4 regions of the Sodalis sp. RH19 genome follow, and region 3 is predicted to be linked to each of the others. Evidence: predicted binding sites of a transcription regulator. Region 3 holds the regulator's gene; each other region holds the start of a gene.
The links. Region 3 encodes CRP, which controls carbon source genes, mostly activating them, when cyclic AMP is high. Its sites were predicted from a motif close to ATGTGANNNNNNTCACAT; they were not measured.
Positions count from the first base shown of each region.

Region 1: psiE (phosphate-starvation-inducible protein PsiE) is a predicted target of CRP. The motif match lies at 3,006-3,023, and genes of this name have one in related genera.
Region 2: gntK (gluconokinase) is a predicted target of CRP. The motif match lies at 1,286-1,303, and genes of this name have one in related genera.
Region 4: ACL2XF_RS21290 (PTS mannitol transporter subunit IICBA) is a predicted target of CRP. The motif match lies at 2,194-2,211, and genes of this name have one in related genera.

Region 1 covers NZ_CP178734.1:5,600,874-5,605,543, reverse strand. Annotated here, with positions in the region: gene ACL2XF_RS25315 (HD domain-containing protein) at 1-231, opposite strand, end outside; gene ACL2XF_RS25310 (GlxA family transcriptional regulator) at 367-1,335, shown strand; gene ACL2XF_RS25305 (hypothetical protein) at 1,540-2,388, shown strand; gene psiE (phosphate-starvation-inducible protein PsiE) at 2,549-2,947, opposite strand; gene ACL2XF_RS25295 (OsmC family protein) at 3,196-3,627, opposite strand; gene ACL2XF_RS25290 (methyl-accepting chemotaxis protein) at 4,197-4,670, shown strand, end outside.
Region 2 covers NZ_CP178734.1:4,301,573-4,306,242, reverse strand. Annotated here, with positions in the region: gene edd (phosphogluconate dehydratase) at 1-338, opposite strand, end outside; gene gntK (gluconokinase) at 648-1,184, opposite strand; gene metH (methionine synthase) at 1,478-4,670, shown strand, end outside.
Region 3 covers NZ_CP178734.1:5,125,130-5,129,799, reverse strand. Annotated here, with positions in the region: gene ACL2XF_RS23005 (LysE family translocator) at 1-74, opposite strand, end outside; gene ACL2XF_RS23000 (YheU family protein) at 196-438, shown strand; gene ACL2XF_RS22995 (phosphoribulokinase) at 543-1,412, shown strand; gene ACL2XF_RS22990 (OsmC family protein) at 2,045-2,467, opposite strand; gene ACL2XF_RS22985 (hypothetical protein) at 2,427-2,615, shown strand; gene crp (cAMP-activated global transcriptional regulator CRP) at 2,783-3,415, shown strand; gene ACL2XF_RS22975 (YccS/YhfK family putative transporter) at 3,469-4,670, shown strand, end outside.
Region 4 covers NZ_CP178734.1:4,725,855-4,730,524, reverse strand. Annotated here, with positions in the region: gene ACL2XF_RS21290 (PTS mannitol transporter subunit IICBA) at 15-1,937, opposite strand; gene ACL2XF_RS21285 (DUF3053 domain-containing protein) at 2,460-3,176, opposite strand; gene ACL2XF_RS21280 (RHS repeat-associated core domain-containing protein) at 3,742-4,670, opposite strand, start outside.

The DNA.
Region 1 (4,670 bases), 480 kb from region 3:
ATCGCAGCTGCAGTGCTCCCGTGTCAGCCCCATGTCGTGGAACAGGCAGCCGATATACAACAATTCTTGATCGACGCGAAGGCCGCGCTGCCGCCCGGCCAGCGCCCCCCAATAATAGGTGCGGCTGGAATGATGAAACAGCAGATCGGATTCGGTGTCGCGCACCAGCTCCGTTGCTTCGCGCGCCATTTTGCTGTCGGGCACGCTGATACCGTTGATGCTGAAAGCCATGGTGATTACCTCCGGTTAATTGACCTGACCAGGGTAATGGCTCATGCTCGGTGTCTTCAATCACCGTATTACGACGATTTGAGACAAAACGCTGACCGGTGCCATGCAATAACCCATTGAGGTACGGAATAGGATATGCGTAAAGAAATAGTCTGCCTCGCGCTGCCCGGCGCGCAACTGCTGGATATTTCCGGGCCGCTGGACGTGTTTGCCGAGGCGAACGCCATCCTGGGGCGCGTGGTTTACCGTATGCGGGTCATGGGGCTGGATCAGCAGATCATTACCTCATCCTCGGGGGTAAAAATCGTCCCCGACCTGTCGTTGCGGGAGACGCTTACCGGGCCGCTGGATAGCTTCCTGGTGGCGGGCGCGCCGGCGGTGGCGGCGGGCGTTAATCTGGATGCGCACAGCCTGGCGGCGCTGGCGGCCTGCTGCCGGCAAAGCCAGCGTTATGGCTCGGTATGCACCGGCGCGCTGGTGCTGGCGGCTACCGGATTAATGGATGGCTTCCGGGTCACCACCCATTGGGCGGTATGCGGGGAACTGGCGCGCCGCTACCCCGGCGTGCGGGTCAATGGCGATGAAATCTATATCTGCGACGGCCCGCTGCGCACGGCGGCGGGCGTAACGTCCGGTCTGGATCTGGCGTTGCGGATGGTGGAAGAGGATCTGGGCCGCGAGGTGGCGATGGCGATCGCCGCCAACCTGGTGATGTTTTTCACCCGCCCGGTCGGCCAAGGGCATTTCAGCCGCAGCGGCCGCGCCTCGCTGGCCGGCAGATCGTCCTTGCAGGATATGCAGCGCTGGGCCGTCGCCCATCTCGATGAGGTGAAAAGTGTGAAAACCCTGGCCAATCATATGCAGCTCAGTACCCGGCATTTTACGCGTCTCTTCCAGGAGGCGCTGGGAGTGGCGCCGGCGCGCTGGCTGGAGCAGGAGCGGGTGGCCAAAGCGCGCGACCTGCTTGAATCCAGCCGTTTGGCGCCGAAGGAAATCGCCGCCGCCTGCGGTTTTTCCAGCGTGGATATTCTGCGGCGCGCCTTTTTACGGCGGCTGAAAACCACGCCCACGCAATATCGCCGCTATTATATCGGCCTTGATTGAGCGCAAGGGCAAACCCGCCTGCGCGCGGCCACACCAACGTCGCTACCGCCTAATCAACACGCCTGGCAAGTCCTCCGGGGCAATCTCCTACAAAATTTCAAAGAATAGCGTTCAATCTCTGTACTGATTAAGCGCTTTATCAAAGACACCGGTGATTTATTATACCCACACTCTTTTTATCAGGTGAAACTCAACGGCGGGCGCATGAACAATATCAATTCAACATCCTCTTCCTCCGATACCGCCATAAATGATGTCGCCGCCGCTCGGCAAGCCGGGCCGTTCAATCCGGCATTCGGCTTAAGCGTAACCAATGTCCCGCGGCCCTTTACCGCAATGCGCAGCCCCATACTCCGCCACCAGGAAGGCCCCCCGGCAAAAATCCATAAACCAAACTTCGCCGATGGTGATAATACCCCCGGCAAGGGAAACCCAGGTTTCGCCTGTCGTTCATATGAATGTTTAAAACAAGAACTGCATAAAAAATATTATGATATAAGCGTTTTGCTGCCGCATGAAAAACACCTTTATCTGCCGATTTTGCTCGACGGCGATAGCGGGACGATAGAACTGCTCAAAAATACCACCCTTATCGATGATAGTGATAACCCTGCTTTAAACTTTCACGCGGCATCCGGCAGGCTGTCCATCACCACTGTCACAGATAAAGATGATAATGAATTTAACGATATCCCGTTAAAACTGATGGACCAAATAAATATGCATTACCCTATATTAGGTAATAATTTCTATGCATCTTATTATTGTGAGCCAAATAAAAAGAAAAAAATGTATAAACTGATATTCCCTAAGAAAAATTTTACGGGGGAAAATTTTTATCTGACGTTGGAATGCGCAAATACGGTATTTAATGCCGCATCGATCAATAAAAAATTTTATATTTCATTGGTTATAATGCATTTAAGTAACTATCTAAAGCACGCCGGCTTGCCTGAGCTTAATCATGATGTTATTGACAAATTATTGCAGGGATATCCGTCATTGGCCAATAGCGGCAAGGGGATTTTGCAATGCTTAGCGGCCTATTACTGAAGGCTCCTTGCCCTACCCTCGCCCACCAATGCGCCATGGCGCGTTTTTATCATGTAAAAGCAGGCCGGATGATGTCCGGCGCCGGCACGTTTTCATCCAGGCGACGATCGCCAGGCTTGGGGGAAGCGCTAATCATGGGCAGTCCGCATCACTGACGGGGCTATTCGCGCTTAAGCCGGTTACTGTTGACCAGCCACAGCGTTACCACCAGGATTAATATGGCGGCCGAATAATACAGCGTATCCTGCGGATCTTTATGATCGACGATAATCAGGCGGATAATCGCCGTGATGCCGATATAGACAAAGTAGCGCAGCGGAAAGTGATACCCGGACTGGAAATACTTCACAATCAGGGCGATAAACTCAAAATACAGAAAATAAATGACGATGCCTTCAATCATTTGGTAGTAAGACGCCAGTTCGCCGTTTACCAGCAATACCCTGGCCAGAAGAACGGTTTCCTTACCCATAAAAACGATCAGGATCGCCGCCAGGAACAGCAGGCCGATATTCAGGATCATTTGCAGCACGGTCGCTATACGCATACCGGTAATCATACCCATACCTCGTCGTGATAGTTTCCTTACGGAAAGACCGGTAAGCATAGCATGATTTTTGTGATGAATATCACATTAAACCAGCGCATCCGGGTACTTGCCTTCAGGCGAGTAAAGGAAGAGCAAGGGGTTTGGCGGCGCGGCGAAACGCGGTATGCGGCGTAGGGAGGGGAAACCCACTGCGTGGTAAAGCGGTGGCGCAAGCCCCGCCCTGATAGACGGGGTGCGGATCAGGTCGTGCTGCCAATTCAGTTTTTTAACTGGTAGGTTAGCGTAATCTCAGCCTTAAGCACCTTGGACACCGGGCAGTTTTCTTTTGCCTGCTGGATAATGGCGTCAAATTCCTGTTTATCGATCCCGGGCACTACCACGCTGCTGTCCAGGGCGATTTTAGTGATGCCGTAGCCGCCGCCCACCTTATCAAGGGAAACATCGGCTTTGGTATCAATGCTCTGCGCAGTGTATCCCTTCTCGCCCAGCATCAAGGATAGCGCCATGGAAAAGCAGGCCGAGTGGGCGGCGCCGATAAGCTCTTCGGGATTGGTGCCGGGTTTGCCTTCAAAGCGGGTATTGAAGCCATAGGGCTGCTGGCTTAAGGCGCCGCTTTCCGTGGAGATGGTGCCCTTACCCTGCTTGATATCGCCTTCCCAATGTGCCTGTCCGTATTTATGAATAGTCATCTGCATCCTCCTGTTTGTTACCCATAGGCTTTTAGTATAGCTACTCTTGCCGGAGGTGGGGAAATCCCAGGCCAATGCGGCCGGGTAAGCGACGTGACAGCAACCCGGTTTATTTTTTTCGCTCTTTTGTTAAAGCGGCTATTCTATTTCCGCCATGCGGCTGGCGGAAAATATATGCCCTGTTATTTTATTAACAAATAGCAGTAATTATTTCCCAACGTTCATTTGCATTCGGTAAGCCGAGGCATTACCCGTCACGATTGAGCCATAATCATCCATTGGACGGTTGCACTATTTTTTTCAGGCATCCGCATATCAGCGCGGGCAAAAGACAAAAATTGGGCTTAACGCCATCACGCAAAGCACAGGGTGGCATGAGCGAATCCCCATAATTCCCACAACAACCGCCCTACCGCCGCCGCACCACTCTGCATCGATATTTTTACTGTCCATTCTCTCATTCCGCGGAAAATAACCTAAAGAAGCGGAAAAATTTGCCGATAGCTAGGCAGGACATTTATCTCAGGTATTACACAGTTTGATTTGTGACATTTATATGGGAAACAGAAATGACAAGTTTAATAAGTAAAATAAATAGCATTAAAGTGTCACATAAACTTTTTTTAGGCTTCGGCATTGTCTTATTACTGGTCGTTATTGCATCAGGCCTTAGTGTTCAACGCTTCAAGGAAATTCGCGATATTTATGAAAAGACCAATCTGGTTTATAATATAAATATTGATGTTTTCCAGGTTAAAGTCAACCGCGTTAAATACCTTTACTCGTCCGACGACGCGGTGCGTAAAGTCATGGCCGGCTTTATCGATGACGCCGCCGCGCTCACCCACCAAGCCCAGGCGCTGTCATGGGATAAAGAATCGATGGCAAGCCTGGATAGCATTGCCCGCTATCTGGGAGATTTTAATAAATCTCTGGAAAACATGAGTGTTTTTTCCAAAAAGATGGTTGCCATCCGCGCCCAGCTGGACGATCTCCATAACCAGGACGCCATCGGCCCCTTTAAAACCGCCTTGCTAAACCAG
Region 2 (4,670 bases), 820 kb from region 3:
TCGCACATCGCCGGTACCCCGGCGGCTACCTGGCCTACCGCGCCGACGCTGTGCAGGGCGTCTTTCAGGCGTTGCGGGTAATGCTCGTAAGGCTGGTGGGCGGACAGCATATCGTTGTAAGAATTGATAATGGCGATATCATTGCGGGTCATGCTTTTCAGCGCCAGCTTATCATCGGGCTGGCAGGCGGCGAAGCCGTGGGCCAGGTTGCCGCAGGCCAGCTGCGACCGGTGAACCGTTTTGACGCGTGCGGCGTCGATGCGCGCCAGATAAGCGGTGCGGGTGGGTAAGGAACGGTCGATAACGCGTTGCGTCACCCGGGCTACGGTAGGATTCATATCTGCCTCACACTTAAGATTGAATGGTCAAGCCTGGCTCTTGCCGTCGGCGGAGCCTGGCTCAACAACGGAATTGGTGTCCCAGCCGCCGGACAAACCGCCGAATCGCTTTTTTTATAATGACAACCTATTGGTAGCGAAGCGGCCTGCCGGCTATTACAGCGATATTGTGAAATTGAATCGTTTCAGCTAAAAATGCTTAAACAGCCGGATGCGCCCTCTTGAGAATACCGGCCGGGTATGACAATGATTATCCCTGGCATAACAAGCATAGTTGCTGTGCCGATCGCTGCTTAAGCGCGCGGGAGGTCAGCCGCCGTTGCGCGCGATCTGTTCCTTGATGCAGCGCAGGGCATCGTTGATGACCCCGTCCACCGGCTGGTTGATATCCACCACCAGGACGTCCTTTTCATCGGCGCCCGGTTCTTCCAGGGTATCGAATTGAGTGACCAGCATTTGGGTCTTGAAGAAATGACCTTTGCGCGCTTTCATCCGGGCTTCTATCACATCGAATTCGCCCTTGAGATACAGGAAGGACAGGTTGGCGTTGCCTTCCCGCAGCCGATCGCGATAATGTTTTTTCAGCGCCGAACAGACGATAATGGAAATGGCGTTGGTACGTTGCATCGCAAACGCGGCATCATTGATTGCCGCCAGCCAGGGCGCGCGATCGTCGTCGTTAAGCGCCTGTCCCGCCGCCATCTTGTTGATGTTGGCGCGCGGATGCAAAAAGTCGCCGTCAAGGAACGCGGCCGATAGCTCACGGGCCAGGGCGTTGGCCACCACGGACTTGCCGCTGCCTGAAACGCCCATTAAAACGAAGATATGGTTAGCTGTTGTTGTCATCGTAAGGCTCCGTGGCCAGAAAAGAGTGTAGTGATGTTACCGGTAACATTATCCCGATTTTTGCTGCGGTTTCCAGATGCTTTGTCGTTTTTTCGCGCTAATTGTGATCTGCTTCAAATTAAAAATGTAATCTGAAACATTCTTTTTACATCGCACAGCATCGTTTCGGGCCGGACCGGTGGGATTTGAAAAAGTCTCATGCGCCTTCGGCGTCGATTGCCTGTAATTTATGCTAGGATGTTCTGCCTGTTTTGGCTTCATAAAAGATGATTTTTTCAGCGGTGGATGGGGTAATGGTGAACAATCGAGTGGACGGACTGCGCAGGCAATTAGCACAGCGCATCATGGTGCTGGACGGTGGCATGGGCACCATGATCCAGAGTTACCGGCTTGAGGAAGAGGACTACCGGGGGGCGCGTTTCGCCGACTGGCCGAGCGATCTGAAAGGCAATAACGATCTGCTGGTGCTGAGCAAGCCCGAGGTGATTGCCGCTATCCATCACGACTATCTGGCCGCGGGCGCCGATATCCTTGAGACCAACACCTTTAACTCTACCGCCATCGCCATGGCCGACTACCATATGGAGTCGCTGGTCAGCGAGCTGAATACCGAGGCCGCCCGGCTGGCCCGGCGCAGCGCGGACGAATGGACGGCGCGCACGCCGGAGAAACCCCGCTATGTGGCCGGCGTCCTCGGCCCCACCAACCGCACCGCCTCCATTTCGCCGGACGTTAACGATCCGGCGTTCCGCAACGTCAGTTTTGATCAGTTAGTGAGCGCTTACCGTGAGGCGGTTCACGCTCTGGTGACGGGCGGCGTGGACTTGATTATGGTGGAAACCATTTTCGATACCCTTAACGCCAAGGCCGCGATATTCGCCATCGAAACCGAATTCGAGGCCATGGGCGTGCAGTTGCCGGTGATGATTTCCGGCACTATTACCGATGCCTCGGGCCGCACCCTTTCCGGCCAGACCACCGAGGCCTTCTATAATTCCCTGCGCCACGTCAAGCCCCTGTCCTTTGGCCTGAACTGCGCCTTAGGCCCCGATGAGCTGCGCCAGTATGTGGCCGAGCTGTCGCGCATTGCCGATTGTTATGTCAGCGCCCATCCCAACGCCGGATTGCCGAACGCCTTTGGCGAATACGATCTCGGCCCGGATGAAATGGCCGGGCAGATCAAGGAATGGGCCGTTTCCGGTTTCCTGAATATCGTCGGCGGCTGCTGCGGCACCACGCCCGCGCACATCGCCGCCATGGCGCGCGCCGTCGAGGGCATAGCGCCGCGCGTCCTGCCGGAACGGCCCGTAGCCTGCCGTCTGGCGGGCCTGGAACCGCTGAATATCGCCAAGGATACGCTGTTCGTCAACGTGGGCGAGCGCACCAACGTTACCGGTTCGGCGCGCTTCAAGCGCCTGATCAAAGAAGAAAAATATAATGAGGCGCTGGCGGTGGCGTTGCAGCAGGTGGAAAGCGGCGCGCAGATCATTGATATCAACATGGATGAAGGCATGCTGGATTCCGCCGCCGCCATGGTGCGTTTTCTGCATTTGATCGCCGGCGAACCGGATATATCCCGGGTGCCGATTATGATCGATTCGTCGAAATGGGACGTCATCGAGCAAGGGCTGAAGTGCATCCAGGGTAAGGGCATCGTTAATTCCATCTCGATGAAGGAAGGCGAGGCCGCCTTTATCCACCATGCCCGTTTGGTGCGCCGTTACGGCGCCGCGGTCGTAGTGATGGCGTTTGATGAAGAGGGCCAGGCGGATACCCGGCAGCGCAAGATAGACATTTGCCGCCGCGCTTACCGCATCCTGACCGAAACCGTGGGTTTCCCGCCGGAAGATATTATCTTCGACCCCAATATTTTTGCCATCGCCACAGGGATTGAAGAACACAATAACTATGCCCAGGACTTTATCGGCGCCTGTGCCGATATCAAGGCCGAGCTGCCCCATGCGCTGATTTCCGGCGGGGTATCCAACGTGTCGTTTTCGTTTCGCGGCAACGAGCCGGTACGCGAGGCCATACACGCGGTGTTCCTTTATTACGCCATCAAGAACGGCCTGGATATGGGGATCGTCAACGCCGGCCAGCTGGCCATCTATGACGACCTGTCCGATGAGCTGCGCGAGGCGGTAGAGGACGTGGTGCTCAACCGGCGCGCCGACGGCACCGAAAGACTCCTGGATCTGGCGGAGAAATACCGCGTTGGCAAAAACGACGACGATACGAAACAACAGCAGGCGGAATGGCGCGGCTGGCCGGTCAATAAACGGCTGGAGTACGCGCTGGTAAAAGGCATTACCGAATACATCGAAGCGGATACCGAAGAATCGCGGCAACAGGCGGCGCGGCCCATTGAGGTGATTGAAGGGCCGCTGATGGCCGGCATGAACGTGGTGGGCGACCTGTTCGGCGCCGGGAAGATGTTCCTGCCGCAGGTGGTCAAGTCGGCGCGGGTCATGAAGCAGGCGGTTGCCTATCTGGAACCCTTTATCAAGGCGGGAAAAGAAAAGCAAAAGGCGGCCGGCAAGATTCTGCTGGCGACGGTGAAAGGCGATGTGCATGATATCGGCAAAAATATCGTCGGCGTGGTGCTGCAATGCAATAACTACGAAATCATCGACCTGGGTGTGATGGTCTCGATGGATAAGATCCTGAAAGCGGCGCGGGAATTCAACGTGGATATTATCGGCCTGTCGGGCTTGATCACGCCCTCGCTCGATGAGATGGTCAACGTCGCCAAAGAGATGGAACGCCAGGGATTTACCCTGCCGTTGCTGATTGGCGGCGCCACCACCTCGAAGGCGCACACCGCGGTTAAAATCGAGAAAAACTACAGCGGGCCGACGGTGTATGTGCAGAATGCCTCGCGCAGCGTGGGGGTGGTGTCGGCCCTGCTGTCGGACGAGCAGCGGGATGAATTTATACTGCGTACCCGTAAGGAGTATGACACGGTGCGCATCCAGCATGGCCGCAAAAAGCCCCGTACGCCGCCGGTCTCGCTGCAGGCCGCGCGCGATAACGACCTGGCCATCGATTGGGATAGCTATATTCCCCCGGTGGCCCATCGCCTGGGCATTCAGTCCGTCAGCGCCTCTATCGAGACATTGCGCAACTATATTGACTGGACGCCGTTTTTTATGACCTGGTCGCTGGCGGGTAAATACCCCCGCATCCTGGAGGATGAAGTGGTCGGCGCCGAGGCGAAACGCGTGTTTGACGACGCCAATGCCCTGCTGGACCAGCTTTCCGCGCAAAAATCCCTTAACCCGCGCGGGGTGGTGGGTATTTTTCCCGCCAACCGGGTGGGCGACGACATCGAAATCTATCGCGACGAAAGCCGGCGCGAAATTTTGGTGGTCAGCCATCATCTGCGTCAGCAGACGGAGAAAAGCGAATTCGCCAATTATTGCCTGGCGGATTTTGTGGCGCCGAAAGACAGTGGCAAGGCGGACTACCTGGGCGCGTTCGCCGTCA
Region 3 (4,670 bases):
ATATTATTAGGACCAGGGGTAATGGCGGCCACCCAGAGAAACCCCAGCATTGACAGAAAAAGACTCAGTTCCACGTTTTGGCGGCTCCCCGTAAAATAACGCGTATGAAGCTACCAGTGCGCACGTGGATGCACAAGGCATAACAGGTGAAATTTACTCAACACCTTGATTTATTGACTATCGGGACACAATATCGTGATTATTCCCTGGGAACAAATCGATCCTGACACGCTCTATAACCTGATCGAGTCCTTTGTACTGCGTGAGGGCACCGATTATGGCGAGCAGGAGAAATCACTGGCGCAAAAGGTCGAGGATGTAAAACGCCAGTTGATAAGCGGCGAGGCGGTGGTGGTCTGGTCGGAATTGCATGAAAATATCAATATCATGCCGCGCGGCCGGTTTAATGACCAGGCCGGAGATACGCCGGGCGAATAGCGAAGCCCCTGGCCCCTAAGCGCTAAATATGCTAACACTCACTTCTGGGCCTTGATGCCGGGCGCACTTCTTCACGCCGCAATTCAACCAAGCGTAGGGTTACCATGTCGACAAAACACCCCATTATTGCCGTTACCGGTTCCAGCGGTGCGGGCACCACCACCACCAGCCTGGCGTTTCGTAAAATATTCCAGCAGTTGAATATCCACGCCGCCGAACTGGAGGGTGACAGCTTTCATCACTTTACCCGGCCGGAAATGGATATGGCGATCCGCAAGGCGCGGGATTTAGGGCGCCATATCAGCTACTTTGGTCCGGACGCCAATAACTTTGGCCTGCTGGAGCATACGTTTCATCAGTATGGCGATACCGGCCGCGGCCAGTCGCGTAAATATCTGCATACGTATGACGAGGCGGTGCCGTATAACCAGATCCCCGGTACCTTTACGCCCTGGCAGGCGTTGCCGGAACCGACGGACGTGTTATTTTACGAGGGGCTGCACGGCGGCGTGGTGACCGATAGCCATGACGTGGCGAAGCACGTGGATTTGCTGGTGGGCGTGGTGCCCATCGTCAACCTGGAGTGGATCCAGAAACTGGTGCGCGATACCGGCGAGCGGGGGCATTCGCGCGAGGCGGTGATGGATTCGGTGGTGAGGTCGATGGAGGATTATATTAACTACATCACGCCGCAGTTTTCCCGCACCCATATCAATTTCCAGCGGGTGCCGACCGTCGACACGTCGAACCCTTTCGCCGCCAAGGCGATTCCCTCACTTGACGAAAGTTTTGTCGTTATTCATTTCCGTAGCCTGGCGCATATCGACCTGCCTTACCTGCTGGCGATGCTGCAAGGCTCCTTTATTTCCAATATTAATACGCTGGTGGTGCCCGGGGGCAAGATGGGGCTGGCGATGGAGCTGATAATGGGGCCGCTGGTACAGCAGTTGCTGGAAGGAAAGGAAATTAAGTAAACTCGAGGCCTCGGGCGGGAACACCACGCCCGATTCGGCCCCATCGGCATGCTTTCCCTTGAACACGCCAGGATTCGCTGCGGTGTTGGCGGGCCTAGCATACCGTGGGGCGCTCGGTCGGGCGGGAACACCACGCCCGATTCGACCCCATCGGCATGCTCTCCCTTGAACACGCCAGGATTCGCTGCGGTGTTGGCGGGCCTAGCATACCGTGGGGCGCTCGGTCGGGCGGGAACACCACGCCCGATTCGACCCCATCGGCATGCTTTCCCTTGAACACGCCAGGATTCGCTGCGGTGTTGGCGGGCCTAGCATACCGTGGGGCACTCGGTCGGGCGGGAACACCACGCCCGATTCGACCCCATCGGCATGCTCTCCCTTGAACACGCCGGGTTTGAGCGCGGTGTTGGCGGGCATACCGTGCCATGGGGCGCTCGGTCGGGCAGAGAAACCATGCCCGATTCGACCCCATTGGCGCGCTCTCCCTTGAACACGCCGGGTTTGAGCGCGGTGTTGGCGGGCATACCGTGCCATGGGGCGCTCGGTCGGGCAGAGAAACCATGCCCGATTCGACCCCATTGGCGCGCTCTCCCTTGAACACGCCGGGTTTGAGTGCGGTGTTGGCGGGCCGGTTAGGCGGCGGGGGCGTGGCGTTCGTCGCGCACTTCAAAGCTGTGGGTCATATTGACCGACGCGCCGAGCATCAGTGAGACCGAGCAGTATTTTTCCGCCGATAGCGTCACCGCCCGCTCCACCGCCTTGTCGGTCAGCCCGGCGCCGGTGACGATAAAATGCAGGTTGATATGGGTAAACAGGCGCGGCGCCTCGTCGCGGCGCTCGGATGTGAGTTTGACCTCGCAGTCCCGGACGTCCTGCCGCGCTTTGTGTAAAATCGATACCACATCAATGGCGCTGCAGCCGCCGACCGACATCAATACCATTTCCATTGGGCTGGGCGCTTTTTCGCCCGCGTTCCCATCCATCAAAACCTGGTGGCCCGAGGCGGATTCGCCCATGAAAGACAACCCTTCTACCCATTTGACCCGTGCCTGCATTATGATACTCCTGATGAAAAGCTTTCCAGCAGACTACATTTTTGTTGGAAAACTGGCAATGTTACTGAACATACTTCATGCTGAAGCAAGACAACAGAAGACACTGCTTCAAACCTATGCTAAAAACAAGGCTGGATCGGCCTCATGATAATGAAAGGGCAAGAGATCGATCGGAACATCACATTACCAGACCCTAATAAGTTCCCTTACGTCGCTCCGTTTAAACGCGGAGTCAGAGTGAATAATACAAGCGCCGTAACAGGGAATACGATGTCCCGAACCTGGGATAGCGATGACAAAAGAGGATAACAGCGAATGGTTCTCGGCAAACCGCAAACAGACCCGACTCTCGAATGGTTCCTGTCTCATTGCCATATTCATAAGTATCCATCGAAGAGTACACTTATACATCAGGGTGAAAAGGCTGAAACGCTTTACTACATCGTTAAGGGCGCCGTGGCGGTGCTGATTAAGGATGAAGAAGGCAAAGAGATGATTCTCTCCTATCTTAACCAGGGAGATTTCATCGGTGAGCTCGGCCTATTCGAGGAAGGTCAGGAACGCAGTGCCTGGGTACGGGCGAAAACCGCCTGTGAAGTCGCCGAGATTTCGTATAAAAAATTCCGGCAGCTGATTCAGGTGAATCCGGATATCCTGATGCGCCTGTCGGCGCAAATGGCCAGTCGTTTACAGGTAACGTCGGAAAAAGTCGGCAACCTGGCATTCCTGGACGTTACCGGACGCATAGCGCAAACCCTGTTGAACCTGGCGAAACAACCCGACGCCATGACCCACCCCGACGGCATGCAGATAAAAATCACCCGTCAGGAAATCGGCCAGATTGTCGGCTGTTCCCGCGAGACGGTAGGACGTATTCTTAAAATGCTCGAAGATCAAAATCTTATATCCGCGCACGGTAAAACCATTGTTGTTTACGGCACGCGCTGATAGCCCCGTTATACAGGCGTGGTGCTTCGTACCACGCTTTTTTTGCTGACAGTATGTGGCGCCGGTTAATCTACCACCCTGAAGTAAACTATGCCCTGCGGCAAACCATCGTGCTATGCCTGCCGGTGGCCGCCGGCCTGTTATTCGGCAGCTTGCAAAACGGCCTGCTGTTTTCGTTGGTCCCTGCCTGCTGCAATATCGCCGGCCTCGATACCCTGCATAAACGGTTTTTCAAGCGCCTGGCCGTCGGCGGTGCGCTGTTCGCGCTGAGCAGCGTGCTGATCCAGGTGCTGTTGGCCGTGCCGGTGCCGTTGCCCTTGGTGATGCTCGGCCTGGCGCTGCTGTTCGGCGTTACCGGTGAAATCAGCCCGCTGCACGGCCGTTTATTGCCCGCCGCGCTTATCGCCGCCATCTTTACCCTGGGCCTGGCCGGCAATGTGCCGCCCGTCGTGCCGCCGCTGCTGTATATTGCCGGCACCGCCTGGTACGGACTGTTCAACGCCCTGTGGTTCCGGTTGTGGAAGGAGCAGCCGATGCGGGAATCTCTTAGCCTGCTGTATCGGGAGCTGGCGGATTATATCGAGGCGAAATATACCCTGCTGACACAGCATACCGATCCGGAAACCGCCCTGCCGCCGCTGTTTGCCCGCCAGCAGGCGGTGATTGATCTGATTGCCCAGGTATACCAGCAGCTTTATATGCTGTCGGCCAATGATCAGCTGCAGTACAAACGCCTGCTGCGTTCTTTCCAGGTGGCGCTGGATTTGCAGGAGCATATCGCCGTCAGCCTGCACCAGCCGGACGAAGTACAAAAACTGGTGGCGCAAAGCCACGCCGAGGCGGTTATCCGCTATAACGCCCGGTTGATTGCCGCGCGGTTGCGGGTACTGGCGGATGATATTCTCTATCACCGGCAGCCGGGGCGTTTTAACATGGCCACCGCGCTGTCGGCCCTGGAAAAAATTGCCGACCGGCATCCGGATAATCCGGTCGGACAGTTTTGTTATTACCATTTCAGCCGTATCGCCCGGCTGCTGCGTACCCAGCGCCCGCTTTACCGCCGCGACCTGATGGCCGACAACCAGCAGCGGCTGTCGTTTTGGCATGCGCTGGTCAGCTACTGTTCCTTTAAATCCATGGCGCTGCGCAGCGCGGCAAGGCTTGGGATTATGCTGGCCATCGGCAGCAGCCTGGGGCTGGTATTGGATCTCCCCAAACCCTACTGGATTTTAATGACGGTGATGTTTGTCAGCCA
Region 4 (4,670 bases), 400 kb from region 3:
CGCCCGCGCTGTGGTTAGGCCGTTTTGCCGCCTTTGAGCAGCTCAAGCACTTCATCTACGTCGGTGGTGTTGATCAGGCGTTGGATAACCGCATCGTCGTCCAGCGCGTTAGTCAGGCTGGTAATGACCTGGATGTGCTCGTTATTGCGCGCGGCGATACCAATCACCAGACGGGCAATATCGTCTTCCTCATCACCGAAACGCACGCCCGCCGGATACTGGCAGAATACCACGCCGGTGCGCAGCACCTTATCCTTGGCCTCGATGGTGCCATGGGGAACCGCAATGGACTCGCCCAGGTAGGTGGAGGTCAGCTTTTCACGATCCAGCATCGCTTCCACATACTCCGGCAGCACGTAACCGCCGTTGACCAGTTGCTCACCGGCAAAACGGATTGCCTGTTCCTTATTGTCGGCCTGACGTCCGAGGAAGATATTGGCCGCGGTCAGGCGGAACAGGTTCTGCTCGCTGTCTTCGAAGCTGTCGTCCAGGGTGGTGATGACTTTATTCTGATTGGTTTCGGTCTTTTGCACCGCAACCAGACGCGCCACCAGATCGGTATACAGCCCGCTGTCCAGGAAGTTGGTCAGCGAGATATGCTGCGCCTGCGGGGCGTGGCGCATGGCCCGCTCGGTCAGGTCGCGGTGGGTGATCACCAGGTCAACATCCTCAGGCAGGCTGTTGATGGCCGTATTGGTCACGCTGATATTGGTCAGCCCGGCTTCCTTGACTTTTTTACGCAGTACCCCGGCGCCCATGGCGCTGGAGCCCATGCCGGCATCGCAGGCCACGATGATTTTACGTACCGAAGCCAGGTCGCTGGTGGCGCCGGCGGTAACCGGCGCGGCCATGCCTTTGGACTGCGCTTTCATATCTTTTATACGACGGGTGGCGTCTTCAAGGTCGTCCCCTTCCTTGGCCTTCATGCTTTTCAGCAGGATCGAGGCGATAACGAAGGACACGGCAAACGCCGCGATTACCGCGGTAATATTGGCAAAATAGGCGCCTTTAGGCGTCATGGCCAGCACCGCCAGGATGGAACCCGGCGACGCGGGGGAAACCAGGCCGCCGTGCAGCACGCTCAGGGTAAACACGCCGGTCATGCCGCCGAGGATTACCGCTATCAGCAGACGCGGGTTCATCAGCACGTAAGGGAAATAGATTTCGTGGATACCACCCAGGAAATGGATGATGGCCGCGCCGCCGGCGGACTGTTTGGCGTTGCCGCGACCGAAAATCATGTAGGCAATCAGCACGCCCATGCCCGGACCCGGGTTGGCTTCAATCAGGAAGAAAATTGATTTGCCGGTGGCGGTAGCCTGCTGGATGCCCAACGGCGAGAAGATGCCGTGGTTGATGGCGTTATTCAGGAACAGGATTTTTGCCGGTTCGACAAAGATCGAGGCCAGCGGCAATAAATCGTGGCGTACCATCAGGTTCACGCCCGCCGCCAGGATATGGGACAGGATTTCAACCAGCGGCCCGATGGCCAGGAAGGCGATAATCGCCAGGATCATGCCGATGATGCCGGCGGAGAAGTTGTTGACCAACATCTCGAAGCCGCTTTTGATCTTGCCGTCCACCATACGGTCAAAACGTTTAATCGCCCAGCCGCCCAACGGACCGGCCAGCATGGCGCCGAGGAACATCGGCATATCCGCCCCGGCAATCACGCCCATGGTGGTAATGGCGCCCACCACGCCGCCGCGTTCGCCGCCGGCCAGCCGTCCGCCGGTATAACCGATCAGCAACGGCAGCAGGTAGGTGATCATCGGGCCGACTAATTTAGCCAGCGTCGCGTTGGGCGTCCACCCGGTGGGGATGAACAGCGCGGTGATGATCCCCCAGGCAATAAAGGCGCCGATATTCGGCATCACCATATTGCTCAGGAAACGGCCAAAATTTTGTACTCTGACCTTGATATCCGAAGAAGACATAAAAAACACCCCTATTGATACGCGCCGGACAATAAGGGCGCGTGAAAATTGTTGCGACAGTGTTGCATTCTCTGTCGGTAGTTCTATAAGCAGCGGGACTCTACCACGCTGCGTGACGAATGCGTACTCAGCGGCGTAACTGTGATAAATATCACCATGTCACCCCCTGTTTATCCCCTATATCGGTGATATTCATCACAAATTTCGCATGAAAAAAAACCACAATTATAACCTCAGGGGGTTAACGGCGCGTAAATTGTGATAGAGATCACTCTTGCTTGCTGGGTATTTGTTTGATAAATGTGATTTGTATCACAAATTATTTATCATCCCGGCCGGGCATCGGCGAAGAGAGGGCGATAGCGGCTGATTTAGACGGTAAAAGGCGGAATTGCGTAGCTAAAGCTGTAAGAAAATTACCGCTGTAATACCTGCGTTTTCTCGCACGCACGACAGCCATCATGACGCGGATATGTTACAAAAAGGTGACCCGGCGGGCCACCTTGACTACGCGGCGCGTCATTAACGCAGGGCCGTCCCTGCGGCGGTCTGCGCCTGCATCAGCTGCTGGTGCTGGCTTTGCAGGCCGGCCATCAGCTCGTTATATTGCGTCGCCTGCAGCCGGGTGGGAAAGGCCACCGACGTGGGGCTGTAGGTCACCTGGCTGCCCTGCATATTCAGGAAATTGCCCACCTGGATCAGGGTTTCCGCAAGCTGCGCCGCGCTGGTCACCACCGGCGTCACCTGCTGTGCCGGCTGAATCACCAGCTTAGTATAGGCCTGCTCGTATACCGCCTTCAGGTCGTCGGGTTGCTTTAGCGCGGCGCGGGAGTCATCCGCCTGTTTTTTCAGGCGTTCTATCTGCGGCCCCAGCAGATTCAGTGCCCCTGCGGACTGCTGCAAATCCACCCGGTGGGTAAGATAATCCTGCGGCACGCGGATCTGGCTGACCTGATCCAGCACCGGCAGCAGGCTGGCATTGACCGCCTGGGTATATTGCTGGGTAAAGGTCAGCAGGATCTGGTAGTCGGCCACATAGGTGCCGAACTGTTTTTTCTGATCGTCGGTCAGCGTCGGCAGGCGCTCGCCGCCCGGCAGCACGGTGGTTTGTAGAAACGCCATAAACGCCTTGCGCTGCTCCGGCTCCTTGTCGCCGCAGGCGGTAATCTGCAGCGCCAGCATCAATAGCACTGGAATCATCAGCGCATAGCGCAACTGCGCCAGTCTGTCCCTTAACATCATGACCAACTACTCCTGTAAAATAGCTCACCCCTTTCCCTGGTTACCCAATTAACGCGTCCTGTTTGCAGTGTAAGGATAGTCCACTTTGCGAGGAATAAATATGCTCAAAGCCTTACCGATGGTCTCATTTTTTTACAAAACCCGCGGCGCATCGAACCCATCCACGGCATCAAGGGTAAGGGACGCACATCCGCTATTGCCATAGCGGTCCGTCAACCGCAACGGCAAGGCCGGGAATAAAGCCGTTGCCGGTCAGACTGAAGCCCCAAACGTTATCACCAGCCGGCGAGGGGCCGGCAGATGCATCGTAAACATCGGTCTCGATAATAAAATCAATAAGATTACTTTATTGCATCAGGTCACTTACCTCTATCATGTGATCATTTTAACGAAATGAAATGGCACGACAGCATCTGTTTTATGATACTTAAATCACTAACGCGAATTTTCTTAGGTTTTATCAAGATGAAAACATGCTAATAAAACACCACATTTATAGTCATGCCGCGCACACAATTATTACTGTATATAAACGATGACTTGATTCAGATATTCCGTCGCTTTATTTAAGACTGAATTTCTTGGTCAAGTGAAAGCGCATGGGATCTTTGATTACGAAGGTATTCGGGGCGTCCCACTCCCATACGCGGCAAAAAATACCGTCAATAGTTTTATAACGCAATCCTTTGTCCTCCAAGTTTTTTAACAAGGTACGTATTGTAACCATTTCAAAATTTTGCGAGGCATGAGAACGCACGGTGATAATATCCACTTTATACTCACTTGCAAGGCGGGACGCAAAAAGATCGTCATCCTTAGGGAATCGCTCTAACCGGTAATTGTGCTGAAAATCACGGCGAGTGACCTCTGCGGGCGTAAAGCTATTGTCGGCTGCTTGCCGCAATCCCAACCTTAGCCTTCTTCCCTCTTTTATACCATACCTCACTTGAGTCCCTTGCGGCGGCGTGAAAAAACCCGCCTCTTGGTGATATTTTCCATGGGAAGAAATAATAAGGCGTTCTGAATTTTCAGACCCTTTAAATAAATACAGATCGTCGCCCAACTCTATCCTGTTGCCAAGCGCGATATCTTCAAGACCTCCTCCCCTGGTGGTGTTAGCGCGTCTGGCCGCCAATTTGCCGACGCCCGCCCCCGCCCCCGCGCCTAATCCCAGAGCCAGCGATGCCCATCCCAGCGCCGCCGAGGCCTGCGGATTCTTTTCCTCCAGCGCGATGGAGGCAATGCCTGTCGCCGCCGCCGCCGCTTCAAGGGTAATCAAGACGCCCGCGACCAATGATAGTGAGGCGCCGCCGGTGGGGATGCTCAAGGCAAAGCCTACGACAGCCAAAACGATACCCAGAATGCCCTGCCAGCTGATATGGCCGCTCGGATCGGCGTTATTGACCGGGTCGCCGGCGCAATAGACATAGGCATTGATACCGCCCGCGCCGAACGGACTTAACGAATCCGGCGTATTAAAACGCATCAGCA